DNA from 4 places in the Sphingobium sp. TomTYG73 genome. Region 2 is predicted to be linked to each of the others. Evidence: riboswitches for the same ligand, from Rfam matches in the RefSeq annotation. Region 2 holds a riboswitch; each other region holds the start of a gene.
What was found. A riboswitch is a leader RNA that binds a small molecule or an ion and turns the genes downstream of it on or off. The one in region 2 is predicted to bind cobalamin.
Positions count from the first base shown of each region.

Region 1: it holds a riboswitch for cobalamin, as region 2 does, so the genes downstream of both, ACZ5TH_RS13035 (HoxN/HupN/NixA family nickel/cobalt transporter) here and ACZ5TH_RS00500 (TonB-dependent receptor plug domain-containing protein) in region 2, are expected to answer to the same signal.
Region 3: it holds a riboswitch for cobalamin, as region 2 does, so the genes downstream of both, ACZ5TH_RS13065 (cobalamin biosynthesis protein CobG) here and ACZ5TH_RS00500 (TonB-dependent receptor plug domain-containing protein) in region 2, are expected to answer to the same signal.
Region 4: it holds a riboswitch for cobalamin, as region 2 does, so the genes downstream of both, ACZ5TH_RS14750 (TonB-dependent receptor) here and ACZ5TH_RS00500 (TonB-dependent receptor plug domain-containing protein) in region 2, are expected to answer to the same signal.

Region 1 is NZ_AP027340.1:16,237-20,922, forward strand. It holds gene cobT (nicotinate-nucleotide--dimethylbenzimidazole phosphoribosyltransferase) at 1-591, opposite strand, end outside; gene ACZ5TH_RS13025 (DUF1636 domain-containing protein) at 588-995, opposite strand; cobalamin riboswitch at 1,156-1,345, opposite strand; gene fdhD (formate dehydrogenase accessory sulfurtransferase FdhD) at 1,393-2,175, opposite strand; cobalamin riboswitch at 2,267-2,512, shown strand; gene ACZ5TH_RS13035 (HoxN/HupN/NixA family nickel/cobalt transporter) at 2,684-3,733, shown strand; gene cobW (cobalamin biosynthesis protein CobW) at 3,730-4,686, shown strand, end outside.
Region 2 is NZ_AP027339.1:97,107-101,792, reverse strand. It holds gene ACZ5TH_RS00505 (ABC transporter substrate-binding protein) at 91-900, shown strand; gene ACZ5TH_RS00500 (TonB-dependent receptor plug domain-containing protein) at 937-2,796, opposite strand; cobalamin riboswitch at 2,968-3,192, opposite strand; gene mobA (molybdenum cofactor guanylyltransferase) at 3,254-3,790, shown strand; gene cobA (uroporphyrinogen-III C-methyltransferase) at 3,875-4,657, opposite strand; gene ACZ5TH_RS00485 (molybdopterin-dependent oxidoreductase) at 4,644-4,686, opposite strand, start outside.
Region 3 is NZ_AP027340.1:25,350-30,035, reverse strand. It holds gene cobJ (precorrin-3B C(17)-methyltransferase) at 1-157, opposite strand, end outside; gene cobI (precorrin-2 C(20)-methyltransferase) at 154-876, opposite strand; gene ACZ5TH_RS13070 (precorrin-8X methylmutase) at 873-1,502, opposite strand; gene ACZ5TH_RS13065 (cobalamin biosynthesis protein CobG) at 1,502-2,617, opposite strand; cobalamin riboswitch at 2,777-3,001, opposite strand; gene ACZ5TH_RS13060 (alpha/beta fold hydrolase) at 3,133-3,987, shown strand; gene bluB (5,6-dimethylbenzimidazole synthase) at 4,098-4,686, opposite strand, start outside.
Region 4 is NZ_AP027340.1:403,584-408,269, reverse strand. It holds gene ACZ5TH_RS14765 (malate synthase G) at 1-738, opposite strand, end outside; gene ACZ5TH_RS14760 (LysR family transcriptional regulator) at 849-1,742, shown strand; gene ACZ5TH_RS14755 (hypothetical protein) at 1,927-2,106, shown strand; cobalamin riboswitch at 2,373-2,614, shown strand; gene ACZ5TH_RS14750 (TonB-dependent receptor) at 2,855-4,686, shown strand, end outside.

The sequences.
Region 1 (4,686 bases), on a different replicon from region 2:
GGCGGCTGCGTCGATGCCGGTGCCCCTCCCCGTCCAGTCCTGCGCCTCGCCATCAAAGGATTCAAGGCACAGTGCGGCGGCAGAAGTGGTGTTGGCGATGCCCATTTCACCTGCGAAGAACAGGTCGCAATCTTGCACGACGGCGGCGGCGCCCGCGTTCAGGGCGTCGAGGCACTCCGCTTCCGTCATCGCGGAGGCTTCGCATATGTCGGCGGTGGGATTGTCGAGGGCGAGCGGGACAATGACCAGCTCGGCTCCGCAGGCGCCCGCAAGCGCGTTGATCGCCGCGCCACCTGCTTGGAAGTTCGCGACCATCTGCGCGGTGACGGAGGGCGGGAAGGCGCTGACACCGCGCGCGGCGACGCCATGATTGCCCGCGAAGACGGCGGCGCGGATGCGGTCGGTGCGTGGACGTTCGCGACCTTGCCAGCCTGCCATGAAGAGGGCGACCTCCTCCAGGCGGCCGAGCGATCCGGCGGGCTTCGTCAAAGATGCCTGCCGCGCCGCTGCCGCTTCGATCGCCGCCGCATCAGGCTGAGGGAGGTTGGCGAGCGCGGATTGGAAGCCACCGCGATCCTGAAAGCCGATCATGTGCAAACAAAGCCTTCGGGCGGGGTGCGGACGATGAAATGGCCCTTCACTCCCTGCGGCCATTCGGCGTAGCGCACGACGCCTTCTTCGCTGGCCGCGTGGCGCAGGGCATAGTCGAGGATGGCGCGGGCGGCGTCGGCATCCGGGTTGAAGTCGCCCAGCACGTAGCCGACCTTGCCGGGGCCACGCACATGGACGGTGCAATGACGCTGACAGGCGAAGAGGCAGGGCATGTCCTGCACGGCAACCGCATCATAAGCAGGCTCGGCCGCCTGAAGATCGCGCATCGCTTCAACCAGCAACGCGCCGCCGCGCCGTCCTGCTCCATCTTCCCGCTGATCAGCGGACAGGCGGCAGGTCGAGCAGACCACCACCGACGCCCCGTTTTCGACCGCGCGCAGCATCAGCGGCGCACTTTCATAACCATGTGAACATGAAAGACCGTCATCATGGTCCTCCCCGCAAAATCGAACCGCAAACGGCCCTGCCCGGCCGGATGGCGAGCAAGGCGGTGGCTGTCGTCCGCGAGGGGAACCCCGTTCGTCCGGCACACCCTGTCCGGTCGAAGAACGACTGCGGCAGGCAGGTCTCCTGGCTCACGGGTCGCTGCGAACCGACCGCCTTCTCGGGAGAAAAGCTCCCCCAATGGCTGCGTGGCCGGTCCACTCACCGCTTACAGTTGCAGGGGCAGCGCGGGCATTACACCCGACTTCCCTTTTGATCCCCGAGGGGAACCTGTCGCGGGGCTGCTGATAAAGAGCCCGCGGCGCGTCCGCAAGCGGTAGATGGAGCGGCGCTTTGTCAGTCGGGCAGGCCCCCCCCCGAGAGTATGGCATCGGGCCGGGCAAGCACGACGATCGGCAATCCGGCGCTGGTCGCACGCTCGGCTGCCAGACGGGTCGGGGCGGATATGGTGACGAGCAGCGGGCAATTGGCGAGCGCTGCCTTTTCCACCAGCTCAAAGGAACAGCGGGAGGACAGCAGCGCGAAGCCGCCATCCCAGGATAGCTGCCGCCTCCGCATGGCCCCGATCAGCTTGTCGAAGGCATTGTGGCGGCCCACATCCTCATAGGCGAGGCGGATCGCGCCATCCGGTCCCGCCAAGGCAGCGGCATGGACCGCGCCGGTTTGCCGGTTGAGCGGCTGATGTGCGGCAAGATCGCGCAGGGCGCCGAAGATAGCTTCCCGGCTCGCTTCCGATCGGGCGGTCACGGCAGGCAAGGGCCGCATCGCCTGCTCCAGATTTTCCACGCCGCACAGACCACAGGAGGAATCGGAGACGCGATGACGGACCCGGCCGAGCAGCCCCTCGACGCGGTCTTCCGGCAGCGTGGCCCGCGCGACAAGGCCCTGCTCCGTAGCATGGACATCGACGTCGATCGGCGCGTCGGATGGGATGACCAGCCGCTCGGCCAGCGCGAACCCCTGCACCAGTTCCGCAACGTCGGCGGGCGTCGCCATCAACACGGCATAGCCAACGCCGTTGAACTCGATCGCGACGGGCACTTCCTCCGCCAACTCGCGCGTCACGGACGATGCGTCGCCATCGGGGGTGATGCGGGTGAAGGAGAAGGGCGAAGACATAGGGCCGGTCTAGGCGGGCAATGTGCCTCCGGCAAGCAAATGGACGCGGCCATGCAACTGCCGCTTCCCTTTGGCGGGCAAGCCATCTATGCACGGCCTCGATCGCGCCGGTGCCCGGAAGGGCTTTAAAGGGAATGCGGTGCGGGCTGCTGACAAGGCGCCCAAATCCGCGGCTGTCCCTGCAACTGTAAGCGGTGAGCGAGACGCATATCGACCTTCCGTCACTTGTCGGAGGGTCAGCCACTGGGCCGGACGCTAAATCATGCGAGGCCTGGGAAGGCCATGTGTCGAGCGATGACCCGCAAGCCAGGAGACCTGTCGGCGTCTGGTCGCTCTTGCTTTGGCCCAGGGGATGGCCGGGGCACGGTATTCCGTCTGAGCGACGCGTGCGGCGGGGCCGCACCGGCATGCGTGCCGGGCGCAAAGATGCGTCCGTCCGGCGCGGAATGTCGGCCGCTTAGCGGAGGTCCCGTCCAGTCTCGCTGACGCTGACGGGAGCCATGCTTTTATGGCCATGCAATTTCCGGCGCTTCGTCGCCGTGCCACTTTCATCTTCGCGGGGCTGATCGCCGCCAACATCGCGTTATGGCTATGCGCCTCGCTGATCTTTGCGGGCGACACGATGATGCTGGGCACCGCCCTGCTCGCCTGGAGCCTGGGGCTGCGCCATGCAGTCGATGCCGACCATATCGCCGCGATCGACAATGTGACGCGCAAGCTGATGCAGGAAGGTCAGCGGCCGCTGACCGTCGGCCTGTGGTTCGCGATCGGCCATAGCGCAATCGTGCTGATCGCGGCGGTCCTCATCGCCTTCGCCGCCAGCGCGCTTAGCCGCGTTGAGGCGGCGGGCGAGATTGGCGGGATGATCGCGACGATCATCTCCGCCACCTTCCTCTTTGCCATTGCCGCGATGAACCTCATCATCCTGCGGTCGGTTCTAAAGACCTTCAACCACGTCCGCAGTGGTGGCGCCTATGTCGATGAAGATATGGACATATTGCTGGGCAATCGGGGCATGTTGGCCCGCCTGTTCCGGCCGCTGTTCCGTCTGGTCACGCGCAGCTGGCACATGGCGCCGCTGGGTTTTCTGTTCGGGCTAGGGTTCGACACGGCGACCGAAGTCGCGATCCTCGGCCTGTCCGCGGGTCAGGCGGCGAGCGGGCTTTCGATCGCGACCGTGCTCATATTCCCCTTGCTGTTCGCGGGGGGCATGGCGCTGATCGACACGGCGGACGGCGCGCTGATGATGGGCGCCTATCAATGGGCGTTCGTGAAGCCGATCCGCAAGCTCTACTACAACATCACCATCACATCGGTGTCCGCGCTGGTCGCAATCGTCATCGGCGGGATCGAGGCGGCGGCGCTGCTGGGCGACAAGCTGGGCCTGACGGGCGGCGTCTGGTCGGTGGCCGCCAATCTGGGCGAGCACTTCAACAGCCTCGGCTTCTTCATCATCGGCCTGTTCGCCGCCTGCTGGCTGGTGAGCTGGATCATCTACCGCTGGAAGCGCTTCGACGAAATCGAGGTGCTCCTCTCCAATCAAGGACAGACTTTATGAGCAAGGTTCCCGCCACCGTCATCACGGGATTTCTGGGCGCCGGTAAGACGACGCTGATCCGCCACCTGATCGAAAATGCGGGTGGGCGGCGGCTTGCCCTCATCATCAACGAATTTGGCGATGTCGGCGTCGATGGATCGCTGGTCAAGGGGTGCGGCGATGAGGCTTGCACGGATGAGGATATTATCGAGCTGGCCAACGGTTGCATCTGCTGCACCGTGGCGGACGATTTCCTGCCCACGATGCAGCGACTGCTCGACCGAGATGTGCCGCCCGATCATATCATTATCGAGACTTCGGGCCTTGCCCTACCAAAGCCGCTGGTGAAGGCGTTTCAGTGGCCGAATATCCGGACACGGGCGACGGTGGATGGGGTGATTGCACTCATCGATGCCGATGCTCTGGCTGCGGGGCGCTTTGCCCATGACGAGGAAGCGCTGGCTGCGGCACGGGCGGCGGACCCGACGCTCGACCATGACAGCCCGATCGAGGAGCTTTTCGAGGACCAGCTGGCCTGTGCCGACCTTGTGCTGCTGAACAAGACCGACTTGGTCGAGGGCGGCAGGCTTGCGGAACTGGAGCGGGATCTGGCGGCGGAAATCCGGCCGGGCGTGCGTATCGTCCGCACCGCGCGGGGGGAGATCGACCCGGCGGTCCTGCTCGGCCTTGATGCCGGGGTCGAGGACCAGGTTGACGCCCGCCCCTCCCACCATGACGAGGAGGAGGATCATGACCATGAGGATTTCGACAGCTTCGTCATGGAGTTGGGAGAATTGGGCAATCCTGCGCCGCTGCTGGATGCTCTGAAGCAGGTCATAGCCGATCACGACATATTGCGGGTGAAGGGCTTCGTGGCCATTGCGGGCCGTCCGGCGCGGCTCGTCATTCAGGCGGTCGGGCCACGCATCCAGCATCATTATGACCGACATTGGCAGGCGCAGGAGACGCGCGCT
Region 2 (4,686 bases):
GATAGGGGTTGTAGTGCTGCGGCGAAAGCGGGAGCACGGCGCTTTGCGGAGGCTGGATTGGTGCGCAGAAGGTTGTTGGCGATATGTTGTTTGGTCGGCCTGACCGGCGCTGCGCCCGCGCCGCCCAAGCGTATCGTGTCGCTCAACACCTGTTCCGACCAATATGTGCTGGCGCTCGCCGATCCGGGGCAGATCGCGGCTCTGAGTCCCTATGGGCATGATCCGGAACTGTCGGCGGCGATCGCCAAGGCGCGGCGTTTTCCGGTACTGAAACGTCCGGCCGAAGAGGTATTGGCGCTGCGTCCCGATTTGGTGATCGGCTTTCCCGATGGCACTGGCGGCGTTGTCAGCGCGCCGGACGGGCGATGGCGCAAGCTGGGGCTGGCGAGCGCGGACAGTTTCGCGGCGATCAGGGGACAGATCCGGCAGGTGGCGGCCATTGTCGGCCATCCCGCGCGGGGCGAGGCGATGATCGCGGGCATGGAGCGCGACCTTGCCGCCCTGCCCCGGTCCCGGCGCGGCGGCGTGGCTGCCTATTATCAGCGGCGCGGCTATATGACCGGGACCGGCACTTTGGTCGATGAGTTGATCCGGCGCGCGGGCCTCACCAATCTGGCTGCGAAACTTGGCAAGCCAGCGCTGGCCCAGGTGCCGTTGGAACAGATGATCGCGGCCAGGCCCGACTATCTGATCGTGGAGCAAGGCAGCGAAAAGGTCGTCGATCAGGGGACGGAAATGCTGCACCACCCGGTGCTGCGATCCATTCCTCGCATCCGCGTGCCGCAAGCCTGGACGGTCTGCGGCGGCCCCGCCTATGTGCGGGCCGCGCGCAGCATCGTGGCGCAGGCGGACGCCGCAAGCAAAGGCAGGGCGCGCCCAAAGGCCGCGCCCCTGCGATGAAGGGGGGCAGTCGCCCACCCCCTTCACCTTCTACCGTCAGAAGCGGACACGCACGCCGCCATAGGCCGACCGGCCGTAGGTGCCATAACCATAGGCGGTGGCGTATTCCTGATCGAACAGATTGTCGATGCGACCATAGATTTCGAGCCTTTCCGTGATCGGGAAGGACGCGCGGATATCCGTTACCGCATAGCCGTCAATCTGCACCCGGTTGCGGGTCACGGGGTCGAGATCGACGCTGTCGCTGACCATCGTCACGGTCGCCCCGGTCGACAGGCCGAAGGACCAGGCATAATCGACCGATGCGCTGACGGCGTTAGCGGCGCGGCGCAGCAGGCGCTCGCCAAAGGCCGCGCTGCCCGGCGAACGATCACGCGCATCGACATAGCTATAGGCGGCGGTGAAGGTCAGTGCATCGACCGGACGCAGCGTCAGCGTCGTTTCCACGCCCTTGGCGCGGGTGCGATCCAGATTGCCATAGGTGAATGTCGTATTGTCGTAATTCAGCTGGTCCCGCGTGTCGCGCCAGAATCCGGTGACGGACAGCACCGCCCGGTCGCTCCCCAGATTCTGGTCGAAGCCGATGTCGTAGCTCTTCGAACGCTCGGGCTTCAGGTTCGGATTGCCGCTGAATGTATCGTAAAGCTGATAGAGCGACGGCGCCTTGAAGCCCTCCCCGTAGCTCAGGCGGAAATTGGTCGCGCCGCCATTGGGCGTGTAGTTGGCGTTCGCGCCGAACGTCGTCGCGCCGCCGAACTGGCTGTGATCGTCATGCCGCACGCCTGCGGTCATGGACAGGCCTTCAACTGGCTTCACCACCGCGAGGGCATAAACGCTGTCGATATTGGCGCGGTGGCTTTCCTGCGAACCGAAGCCGAAAAACTCATAATCGGGCCGCTCATGTTCATAGCCGAGCAGCAGCTTTACGTCATCGATGGGCTGATAGACGCCTTCATATTCGAAGCGCAGGTTCGTCCCGGAATAGCCGAAGTCCGGGGCGTTGCCGCGCACGAAATAATAATCGCGATCCTGCTGATACCAGGTAACGGCCGCCCGGTTGGTCAGCTTGCCGTCGAACAGCGCCAAATTCACGCCCGCATAGCCGATATATTGATTGGACTTCGCGACGTCGGGGCTGTCGGCCGGCGTGCCAAAGAAGCTGTCATAGTCGAGATCGCCGTTGATATAATAGCCGCGCAGGTCGAGGCTCAGATCATCGGTGAAGGCGATCTTCAGCCGGGCATTGCCAGTGATATTTTCATAGCCATCCTTTTCCGCGCCACCGAAATCGGAAGAGACAGCGGAGATGCCATCGGTGCGGAAATAGGCGAGGCCCACGCCGCCCGACAATATGCCGCTGGTGCCCGATACATCCGCCTTCGCATTCAGCGTATCGGCATAGCCATAATCGACCGACGCCTTGCCGCCGAACCCTTCGCTTGGGATACCGGTCATGATGTTGACGACGCCGCCGATCGCCTGGCTGCCATAGGCAATGGAGTTGGAACCGCGCAGCACCTCGATCCGGCGGATATTGCCGACAAGCAAATTGCCGAAATCATATTGATCGCCGATGCCGCTCGGGTCGTTGACCTTCACGCCGTCGATCAGCACCAGCGTCTGCGTCGTTTCGGCGCCACGCACCGACACGCTGGTGACGTTGCCCAAGCTCCCGGTACGATTGAAGCGGACTCCCGGTGTGGTGACCAGCAAATCGACGACGCTGACATTCTGGCGGGTTTCAATCGTCTTTTCGTCGATCACGGTCACCGCCTGCCCGACTTCATCGGTAGGCTGTTCGATGCCGAGCGCGGTGACGATGATTTCGTCCGCGTCTGCGGCGAGCGCGGGGGTGGCAGCGAGGAGCGCCAGCAGTGAAATTCCGGTCCTGATCATATTTCTGTCTTCCCTGAGCGCCATGCGACATGAGCCCAGGGCCTGCCGCATGAGCGGCCGGTGCGCGGGAAGAAGAGACGCCAGCCCCGTCACGCGCACCGATGCGGCCCTGCGCCGCTTCGTCGCTCAGACGGAAAACACCGTGCCCGGACCTATCCCTGGACCCAAGGCAAGAGCGACCATGCGCCGGTAGGTTTCCTGGCTCGCGGGTCGTCGCGGTGATGCACGCCTTCCCGGACTTTTGGTCCAGTGGCTGGTCCCCCTCGCCTTCCCCTTTGAAGGCTTGCGGGTTTCCCTGTGCATCGCGCTCGCCGCTTACAGTTGCAGGGACAGCCGCGGAGTTGGACGGTGATCCCGTCCGCACCGCATTCCCTTTCCGGCGCGATCTTTCGTGAACAGTTGCCCGCTCACGCCGCGCGCCATAGGGGAAGTTGAGGGTTCTGCCAAGGAGTGGATAATGCGATTGCTGGGTGCGGTGCTGGCTGGGGGACGATCCAGCCGTTTCGGCAGCGACAAGGCATTGGCGCTGATGCCGGACGGGCGCACGCTGATCGACCATGCTGTGGCGGCGATCGCGCCGCATGTGGAGGCAGTGGTGGTCTGCGGGCGGAGCGTCGAGGGGCTGACGGGGCTAGCGGATCGGCCAGCGGCGGACATGGGGCCGCTGGGCGGGCTGAACGCGGCGCTGCATTATGCGCGCAGTCAAGGTTACGATGCGGTGCTGACGACGGGGTGCGACATGCCCGTTTATCCGGCGGCGCTGGTGGAGGCGCTTGTGGGTGACAGTGGGGCGGTGCTGAAAGGGCAGCAGCTTGCGGGATTTTGGCCTGCGTCGCTCGCGGACGAGCTGGATGCGCATCTGGCAGAAGAGAATAATCGGTCGATCTTTGGCTGGATCGAGCGGTCTCGCGCGCGGGTGGTGGAGCGGCCGGAACTGGTGCTGCCGAATATCAATCGGCCGGAGGATCTGGCGCGCTGGCGCGAGCCGAACTGAGCTTGCCGAAGCCCCCTCCCTTCCTTCCAACTAAGTTCGGGGGCATTCGGCAAGCTCAGGGCAAAAGTTGCAAAGAGCCGGTCTTCAAAGCTGAAGAGCGACGCTGGCTGCAACCCCTACAGGCATGGTCGTTCCCGCCACCGCTTCGCCGATCAGCAGCAGGGTGGGGTCTTCGTCGCTGATCGTGGCGACCAGGAAGGCTAGCGCGGACAGCTTGCCCCGGATCAGGCGTTCGGTGGGGAGCGAGACGTTCACCGCCACCATCACCGGCGTTTCGGGATCGCGTCCGGCGGCGATCAACTGGCGGCTGATCTCTCCAGCGGCGGCGCGGCCCATATAGATGCCGAGCGTGCCGCCGGGACGGGCCAGCGCTTCCCAGTCGAGCTTGAGCGGTTCACCGGCTTTCAGATGCGCGGTCACCAGCGTCAGGCCTCGCGCCTTGCCGCGCAGGGTGAGCGACGCGCTGCCGCTGGCCGCTGCTGCGCTGGCGGTGGTGATGCCGGGGCAGATGTGGAAGCGGATGCCGTCGGCAGCGAGATGCTCCATCTCTTCGGACGAGCGGCCAAAGACCGACGGGTCGCCGCCCTTGAGGCGCACGACGCGCTTGCCAGCCTTGGCGGCGGCGAGGAGGAGGTCGTTGATGCTTTCCTGCGCCTTTGAATGGCGGCCCGAACGCTTGCCGACGCTGACCCGATCGACACCTTGGGGGATGAGATCGAGCACGCCGGGGCCGACGAGCGCGTCGTAGAAGACGATTTCGGCGGCGGCGATCAGCTTTTCGGCCTTGCGGGTGAGGAGGTCCGGGTCGCCCGGACCTGCGCCGACCAGCCAGACTTCACCGGGGGCGATTAGTTCATTCGGCTGCATGAAGGGCCTCCTGCGGAATTTGGGCGAGG
Region 3 (4,686 bases), on a different replicon from region 2:
ACGCATGGCGCAAAAGGCCGGAGCGGTGCTCCACCCGCGCGACATAGGGCGCATAGCCCACCAGATCGGTCGCCTCTGTCAGCGCCAGCGTTACTTCTGGCGTCACGAGCGCGTCAGCTCCGGGGCCTAGCCCTGCAACCGCCACCCATCCGCTCATGGCCGCCTTCCCTGACCGTGGATCAGCAGGATGGAAAAATAGCTGGTGATCGCCTCTGCCTTGTTTAGCGGAGTGATCTTCTGATCTGCCATCGTCGCATATTCGACCAGCCAGGCGCAGTCCTGCTTGCCCGCTGCCTCAACCGCGCGACGGAGCTTGGCCAGATTGCGGCCGATTTTCATGACGACCAGCGCATTGCTGTCATGGATGCGGCGGGCCAGTTCCTCTTCGGGCAGGGTAGCCATCAGGACCGTCAGCACATCGTCGCCCCAGCTGATCGGCGTGCCGCTCGCTGTCCAGGCGCCCGACATGCCGGTGATGCCGGGCACGATCCGCACGGGCGCGAGTGGCGACAGGCGGCTGTGCAGATGCATGAAGCTGCCGTAGAAAAAAGGATCGCCCTCGCACAGCACGACCACATCCTCGCCCGCCGCCGCTAGTCTATGCAGATGCGCGGTGCATTCGGCGTAGAAGGCGGAAAGGTGCTGATTATAGCGCGGGTCGCTAACCGGGATTTCGGTCGTCACCGGATATTCCATCGCATATTCGATGGCATCGGGACGCAGCAGCCCATCGACGATCTTCCGCGCATGACCCGCGCGGCCGGGCTTGCGGAAATAGGCGATGTGGCGTGCATTGCGGATCAGCCGGTCGGCCCGTACGCTCATCAGGTCCTGCGCGCCGGGGCCAAGGCCCACGCCATGAATGGTCCCGCTCATTCGGCTGCGCTCGCTAGCGCGTTGACGGCCGCGACGGTGATCGCGCTGCCGCCCAGCCGCCCTTCGACGATGCAGCATGGCACAGGCTGCGCCTCCCATAGCGCCTCTTTCGACTCCGCTGCGCCGACGAAACCGACCGGGCAACCGATGATCGCCGCCGGGCGAGGGCATGCCGGGTCTTCCAACATGTTGAGCAGGTGAAAAAGCGCCGTCGGGGCGTTGCCGATCGCGACCACCGCTCCCGCCAGATGAGGCCGCCACAGCTCCAGCGCCGCCGCCGACCGCGTGTTCGCCATCGACCGGGCAAGATCGGGCACTTGGCCGTCGTTCAAAGTGCAGAGGATCGAATTGCCAGCAGGCAGTCGCGCGCGCGTAATCCCCTCAGATACCATGCGCGCATCGCACAGGATCGGCGCGCCTGCCTCCAGCGCCGCGATCGCGGTTTTAGCGAAGCCCGGCGAAAAGCGGATATGCGGCGCGAGTCCGACCATTCCAGCGGCATGGATCATGCGCACGGCAACCCGCTCTTCCTCTGCCGCAAAGCGGTCGAGCGTCGCCTCCGCCCGGATCATGCGGAAGGATTGGCGATAGATTTCCGCGCCGTCGGTTTCATAGAGATGCGGCATCATTGGGCTCCGAAAAGGGCAAGTATCTGATCGGGTGACAGGCCCGTTTGCAGCGGCGGCGAACCCGCGCGCGCATTGCGGCCAAGGTCGAAGCAGCCCTCTCGTCCAGTCAGGACGACCGCCGCCTGCGAAGGCCGCGCGCAACCCTTTGCGCAACCCGAGACATGAAGTCCGCGAACATGCGGCGCGAGCCGGGCGGCCAGATCGCGCGTGGCGACGCTCGCTTGCGGGCAGGCGGGCGCACCGGCACAGCAATCGACGGAAAGTCGCGGATCGGCTGGATCATCGGACGGCGTGTCGCTGCCTTCCAGCACCAGTCCACGCCAGGGGGTGAGGCGCACCGCCTCTACGCCGCCCGTCATCACGGCAAGGAGCGCAGCTGCCTCGATCCGGCCAAAGGGCGCCGCCTGGAAAGAGCCGGGCGCAGCCGCCAGGGCAGCAGCGCGAGGCCGGGCGGGGGCAGGGGCCTTAGTCGCTACATCAGGCAGCGGGGCCGAATGCCGCGCCATGCGCCCCGCCTGCGCGCCACCGCTGGCCACGAACCAGTGGGCGAAGCGGATCAACCTCTCGGCGGCGTTCTCTGTGCTCACAGCCACGCCATGCGCGCGCCCATCTGCGCGCAGGATCAGCCCGCCGTTCGTCCCTCTTTCAATCCGGAAATCGGCTGGAACATCACTCAGCATCGGAGCAGGCCCCGCATCGATCGCAAAGCCGACCTTTGTGGGGAGATCGGGCAGCTCGGCCATGCGCTCGATCAAGGCGGCGGCTATGACCGAACTGTCATCGCCCGGCAGCCAGTCGGGGCTGATCAGGACAGGAATCTGCCTGTCCCGCTCCGCATCGGCATTCGCCAACCCCAGCGCGACCAGCCGCTCCATTAACGCCGCATGATTTGCCTCACTCACGCCCCTGATTTGCAAGGCGGCGCGATTGGTGATGTCGATATGGCCATTGCCCAGCGTGAGGGCGGCTTCACACAACCCCACCGCCTGCGCTCGGCTCATCCGCCCGAGCGCCGGTCGCACCCGCACCAGCAGCCCGTCGCCCGCCATCATCGGCCGCCATGCTGTCGGGCACCAGCCGCGCACGCCAGCTCGCGCTGCGTCACGCCGCATCAGCTCCTGCATTGCTCCTGCACTCCCCGCACCAGCGCCACAACACACGGACGGCACGCACAGGCAGGCGGACAGGCCGCACGCCTGCACGGCCGTAGCCGCACGAAATTCGTCGCTCAAACGGAGAACCGAGCCGTGACCATCCCCTGGATCATGGCAAGAGCGACCTTTGCTCCGGCAGGTCTCCTGGCTTGCGGGTCACAGCTTGGCATGGGGCCTTCCCGGATCGCTCCAGTGGCTGGCCGCCCCATTCTCAGGGTCGGCCGGTCCATGCCTCGCTCGCCGCTCACAGTTGCAGGGACAGCCACGGATTAGGGAGGAAACCCTCCCGCACCGCGTTCCCATTTAAGCCCCTTGCGGGGCACCGGCGCGATCGATGAACCGGGACGAACCCGGCTCGATCCGCTTCATAAGGGGGATGCAGGCCAAAGGGAAGTGGCCAAGGACCGCTTCCTTGCGTCAACCCAATGTCACCGCTACGCCTTCATCAACGACTGTAGAATGGAGAGGAAAAGATGAGCGATTTCAGCTTTGAAGCCACCAGCCGCTTTCTGGAAACGGACAAGGGGCGGCTCCATTATCATGAAGCCGGATCAGGCCCCGCGCTGCTGTTGCTTCACGGCTCAGGCCCCGGTGTTACTGGCTGGGCGAATTTTCAGGGTAACCTGCCCTTCTTCTCCCAGCATTTCCGCACCATCATCCTGGACGCGCCCGGTTATGGGAAAAGCGATCCCGTTGATGGCGATCCGGTGGGCGTGGCGCGCGACGCTGTTGTCGCCCTGATGGACGGCCTTGGCATCGACGGCGCCCATGTGGTCGGCAACAGCTATGGCGGGATCGTGGGCGGGCATCTGGCGGCGTCCCATCCTGACCGCGTGCTGCGCTACATCACGATTGGCGGGATCGGTTTCAACATTACCTCCACCTTCCCCAATGAAGGGCTGACCCGCCTCGTCGATTTTATCGAAGACCCGACGCGAGAGAACATCATCGCGTGGCTCGAATCCATGGTCTACGACAAATCGATCATCACCGACGAACTGATCGACATGCGTTACAAGGCGGCGCTGGAGCCGGTGACGATGGAAAGCAGCCGCAAAATGTACACGCGCGCCGCGCTCGGTTTCATCGCCCAGTCGATGAGCGGGGCGGGCGTATCTCAGCGTATCGATTATCTGGGCAGGATTCAGGCGCCCACGCTGATCATGTGGGGCCGCGATGACAAGGTCAGCCCGCTCGACGGCGCGCTGTTGCCCATGCGCATCATCCCCAATGCGGAGTTGCATGTATTTCCGCGCTGCGGCCATTGGACGATGATCGAACACAAGGACCGGTTTGAAGCGCTGGCTCTGGATTTCTTGCGGGGGTGAGAAAGTTACCTTTTCCCCGTTCGGGCTGAGCTTGTCGAAGCCCTTCACTTCTTTTGAAGAAGTGGAGCCCTTCGACAAGCTCAGGGCGAACGGAGGCGGACTTGGCCTAGTCACCGCCGCACCACCACCGAATGCCAATCCGTGCGCTCTTCCCATCCCCGCCGTTCCAGCTCCGGCACATCCTCCTCGCTCACCGGTCGGCCAAGGCACAGCAGCCCCAGACACTCCCAGCCCTCCGGAATATCCAGCATCGCGTCCACGCCAGCAGGCTCCATGATCGACACCCACCCCATGCCGATCCGCCGCGTCTGCGCCGCTAGCCACAGCGTATGGACCGCCATCACGCAGCTATAGCGTCGCGCCTCGGGCATGGTGACAGCGCCCAGATGATGGCCGGTCTCCGTCCCATCGTCGCAATAGACGGCGAACAGCACCGGCGCCTCACGCAGCCCATGAAGTTTCAGGCTGCGATAGAGCCGGTCCTGATCCCCGTCATATTCCTTACCCGCTTCCCTGACTTGGCGGTCGACATGGCACGCCAGCCCCTCGCGCAACTCCGCCGTCTCGATCCGCACGAAACGCCAAGGCTGAGACAGGCCGACGGACGGCGCGCGATGCGCCATGCTCAACAGCCATTCGACATCCGCTTCGTCGATCGGGTCGGTCCTGAAATGGCGAATGTCCCGCCGCGCCCGCACC
Region 4 (4,686 bases), on a different replicon from region 2:
GGTGGACAGCGCCGATTCCAGCACAACGTCCGCCAGATGCGCCGGGTCATCCCGCCCGATCGGATGGCCTGCGTCGATCACCAGCTCAATATGCAGCCCATTGTTGCGAAGCAGGATGTTGTCGCCTGCCCGTCCGGCAAGTTGCGCAGGGTCGCGCAAGACCGGCGTGCCGCCCGCCCAATCCGCCCAACTTCCCTCCGTCAGAGGAACCGCCCGATCCAGGAACGCCTTGGCCCACCCAATCACCTGTGCGCCGCGCGCCGGATCATAGCCCTTGCCCGCCGCCGCGCCCGGAATGGCATCGGTCCCATAGAGCGCATCATAAAGGCTTCCCCACCGCGCATTGGCTGCATTCAATAAGAACCGTGCATTGAGGATAGGCACCACCAGCTGCGGCCCGGCCAATGTGGCAAGCTCCTCATCCACTTGGCTCGACCCGATGGAAAAAGGCGCAGGCTCCGGCACCAAATAGCCGATCTCGGTCAGGAAAGTCCGATAAGCGTCCCCGTCGACCGCCTGCCCCGCCCGCGCCTCATGCCACGCATCTACCTGCGCCTGAATGGCGTCACGCCTTTCCAGCAGAGCCGCATTAAGCGGCGCAAACCGCGCGAAAATCGCAGCCGCGCCCTTCCAAAACGCCTCCGCCGCGATCCCCGTCCCCGGCAGGACTTCTCCATCGATAAAGCGCGCCAGCTCGGCGGCAACCATCAGGCCCGATTTCTCGATCATGCCGTCCATGGGCAACTCTCCATCCAAAATACTGTGACGAAAGCCTATAGACCCCTCTCCATCCTCGCACTAGACAACAAGAACTCAAAGCATCTGTTCCTCACAGGAAAAGATCATCGATGGATCCCGATTATCTTCTCTTCGCCCGCGCGGTGGATGCAGGCAGCCTTTCGGCGGCAGGCCGCATATTGAACATCTCGCCCGCCATGATGTCGAAACGCATCTCCCGGCTGGAAGCGCGCCTCGGCGTCCGCCTCATCCATCGCACCACGCGCCGCCTTGCCCTGACGGAGGAAGGCGTCGGCCTGCACCGCGACCTTGTCGCCATCCTCGACGCCATCCAGCAGGCGGAGCAACGCGTCACCAGTCGGCATCGGAGCGCGTCCGGGCCGCTGCGCATTTCGGCTCCCACCTCCTTCGGCCGCCTGCATGTGGCGCCCCATGTTGGCCGCTTTCTGGACCTCCATCCGCGCGTCGATCTCGAACTCAACCTGTCCGACGCCTATGAAGACCTGCTCGCCGAGCGCATCGACGTGGCGATCCGTATCACCAGCGACATTCCTCTCCATCTGGAGGGACATCATCTCGCCACCAACCGCCGCATCCTCTGCGCCAGCCCCGCCTATCTTGCCGCGCATGGCATTCCGGACAAGATCGCCGACCTCCCCCGCCACCGCCTGCTCGCGGCCGATGGACAATTGCCATGGCGGCTGGTGAATGGCCGCGCGCGCAAGCTGATCGATGGCCAAAGCCATGTCCGCACCAACAGCAGCGAAATCGTGCGCGAACTCGCCCTTACCGGAGTCGGGATCGCCTTGCGCTCGCTCTGGGACGTGGGCGACCTGATCGCGGAAGGCAGCCTCGTCCGCGTCCTCGACAGTTGGGAAGGCCCCGCTGACCTCGCCGTTCACGCCGTCCACCCCCGCGCCGCAGGTCGTCCCGCCGCCGTAGACGCCTTCATCGGCTTCTTGCGCGACACCTTCCGCGATGCATCGTGGAACCGGGGCGGCTGATAGCAAGAAGCCCCTTAGCGCCATCCGCTCAACTGCTTGAAAAGCGCAGAAATCCCTTCCTGAAATCATTTGCAAGCAGGCTGTCAAAAAACAGAAGCTTTCCGGCGTTAACCTGCGTAATGGCAGCGGGAAACAGGCCGATGTTATCGTTCGAGCCATAAGAAATTGAGAGAGGATAAGGGCCATGCGCCCCAATGACGCATCACATTTTTCCGCCTGCGCCGCCCAGGAAGCGCGGCAAGCCAGGGAAGCCCGCCTTCGCGGCGCAGACCAGGCCACCATCGCCCTCCACAATGAACGCGCCGTCCGCTACCAAGCCATGGCCCTACGCCTCCAGCGCGAGCGCGGCGCGACGCTGAACTGATCCATCAACGCCAAGCGGCTACGCCAGCGTCCCACCACGTACCGTCATGCCAGCGAAAGCTGGCATCTCAGGCGACCACGCGCCTCCTAGCAAGGGGATCCCAGCTTCCGCTGGGATGACAAACGGAAAAATGAGGGACACGCCCATTCCCTCTCCCCAACCCTCTCCCCTGAAGGGGAGAGGGGGTAAGTTACCTCACCCAACCACCCCCCCTTGCCCTACCCCCACAGCTCCGCTATCGCCCCCGTCACCCGGGCAACCCCCGGACATGATCGCGCCGGTGCCTCGAAAGAGGCTTAAAAGGGAACATGGTGAAGGAGGCACCCGCCTCCCCAAGCCAAGGCTGTCCCTGCAACTGTAAGCGGCGAGCGCGATGCACATCGCCCCACCTCATAGGCGGGATGGGGCAAGTCACTGGGCCGGACGCTAAATCCTGCGAGGCCCGGGAAGGCCGTGCATCAAGCGATGACCCGCGAGCCAGGAGACCTGCCAGCGTCTGGTCGCTCTTGCCTTGGTCCAGGGGATGGCCGCGGCACGGTAGTTTCCGTCTGAGCGACGAACGAGCGGCGAGAGGCCGCTTCGGTGACGCTGGCGGTCGCCTTGGGGGCGTCCGGCCGTCGGCGCGCGCCGGTCGCCGTCCGGCGGCAGGTCTCTTGCCGAGTGTCGCCAGACGCCCGGAGTGCATGATTTGAAACTACCCAACCAACTCCGCCGCGCCGCCTGCGCGCTGACCGCCACTCTCCTTCCTTTGCCAGCCTTCGCCGCCGAAACGAACGACGCAGGCGAGGATGCGAACACCATCGTCGTCTTCGGCCGGGGCGAGGACAAGATAGGCACCGCCCATGCAGCCAGCGAGGGCAGCGTCGGCGGCGCGGACCTTCTCGTCCGCCCGCTGCTGCGCGTCGCCGAACTGCTCGAAGCGGTGCCAGGCATGGTCGCGGCCCAACATTCGGGCAGCGGCAAGGCCAATCAATATTTCCTGCGCGGCTTCAATCTGGACCATGGGTCGGACTTCACCACCTATATCGACGGGGTTCAGATGAACTTCCGCACCCAAGGCCACGGCCAGGGCTATCTCGACCTCAACGGACTCATCCCCGAAATCATCGCGCGGGAGGATTTTCGCAAAGGCCCCTATCGCGCCGATGGCGGTGACTTCGCGCTCGCGGGCGCGGCCTATATGACCACGATCGACGGCTATGACCGTCCATGGGTCGCGGCGGAGGGCGGCTCCTTCGGCTGGCGCAGGCTGGCGGCGGGCGGCACGGTAAAGGCGGGCGCAGGCAATCTCACCCTCGTCGCCCAGGCCAAGGCTTATGACGGCCCGTGGCAGGAGGCCGAACATCTGCGCCACTATGCAGGTTTCGCCAAATATACGCTTCCCGCCGGGGCCGGTAAGATCGACGGCACGCTCCACGCCTATCGCGCGACATGGCGTCCCACCGAGCAGATCCCCGAACGGATCATCGGCACCCCGCTCTGCCCCGATGTCTTCTGTTCGCCCGATCCGTCCGCGCGCGGCGAAACGGCGCGCATCATCGGCAATCTCGCCACTGTACAGCCGACATGGCGCGCCAATCTCTACGCGCAATTCTACGACTGGACGATGTTCTCCAATCCCACCTACACCGATCCCGACGGCACCAGCGCGCAGATCGAGCAGTTCGACCGCCGCTGGGTATTGGGCTTCACCGGCGAAAAGCGTTGGGACATAGCCCCGGCACTGCAACTGAAGCTCGGCACGGAAAATCGCTATGACGCGATCGGCAATGTCGGCGTCAATCGCACGTCGAACCGCGCTTTCCTCTCCTCGCTCGGCCGCTATCGCGTAAAGCAGGGGTCAGCCGCCCTTTATGGCGAAGCCACCGTCACGCCGCTGCCGGGCTTGCGCATCACTGGCGGCCTGCGCGGCGACTATTATCATTATGACGTCCGCGCCCGCGACGCCGTCGCCGCCGCGCTAGGCGAAGGCAGCGGATCGGACACGCTCGTCTCTCCCAAGGCGTCGGCCGCCTGGGCAATCACGCCGCATGTCGAACTTTATGCCAATTGGGGCCGGGGCTTTCATTCCAACGATGCGCGCGGCGCGGTCAATGTCGACACGCCTGTCCCGATGCTCGTGCGCGGCACGGGCAAGGAATTGGGCGGCCGCCTGCAACTACCCGGCTTCACCTTCACCGCGACCTATTGGTGGCTCAATGTCGGGAGCGAGTTGCGCTTCGTCGGCGACTCCAACGCGGTCGAACCCAGCGGAGCCAGCCGCCGCCACGGCTATGAGCTTGTCGCCTTCTGGCGCCCGCTCCCCTGGCTCGCCTTCGACGGCAATTACACCGCCAGCCACAGCCGCTATACCAATGGCGACCATATCCCCAACGCTTTCAAAAATGCCGCGTCCGCCGGGGCCGCCATCGTGCTCGATCCATGGGAAGCCAGCATCCGCGTCCGTCACCTTGGCCCCTCGCCGCTGATCGAGGACAATAGCGTGCGCGATTCCGGTAGCACGGTCGTCAACGCGCGCGCCGCCTGGAAGGGGAAGCGGGTGCAAGTCTATGCCGAACTGCTCAACATCCTTGGCAGCGG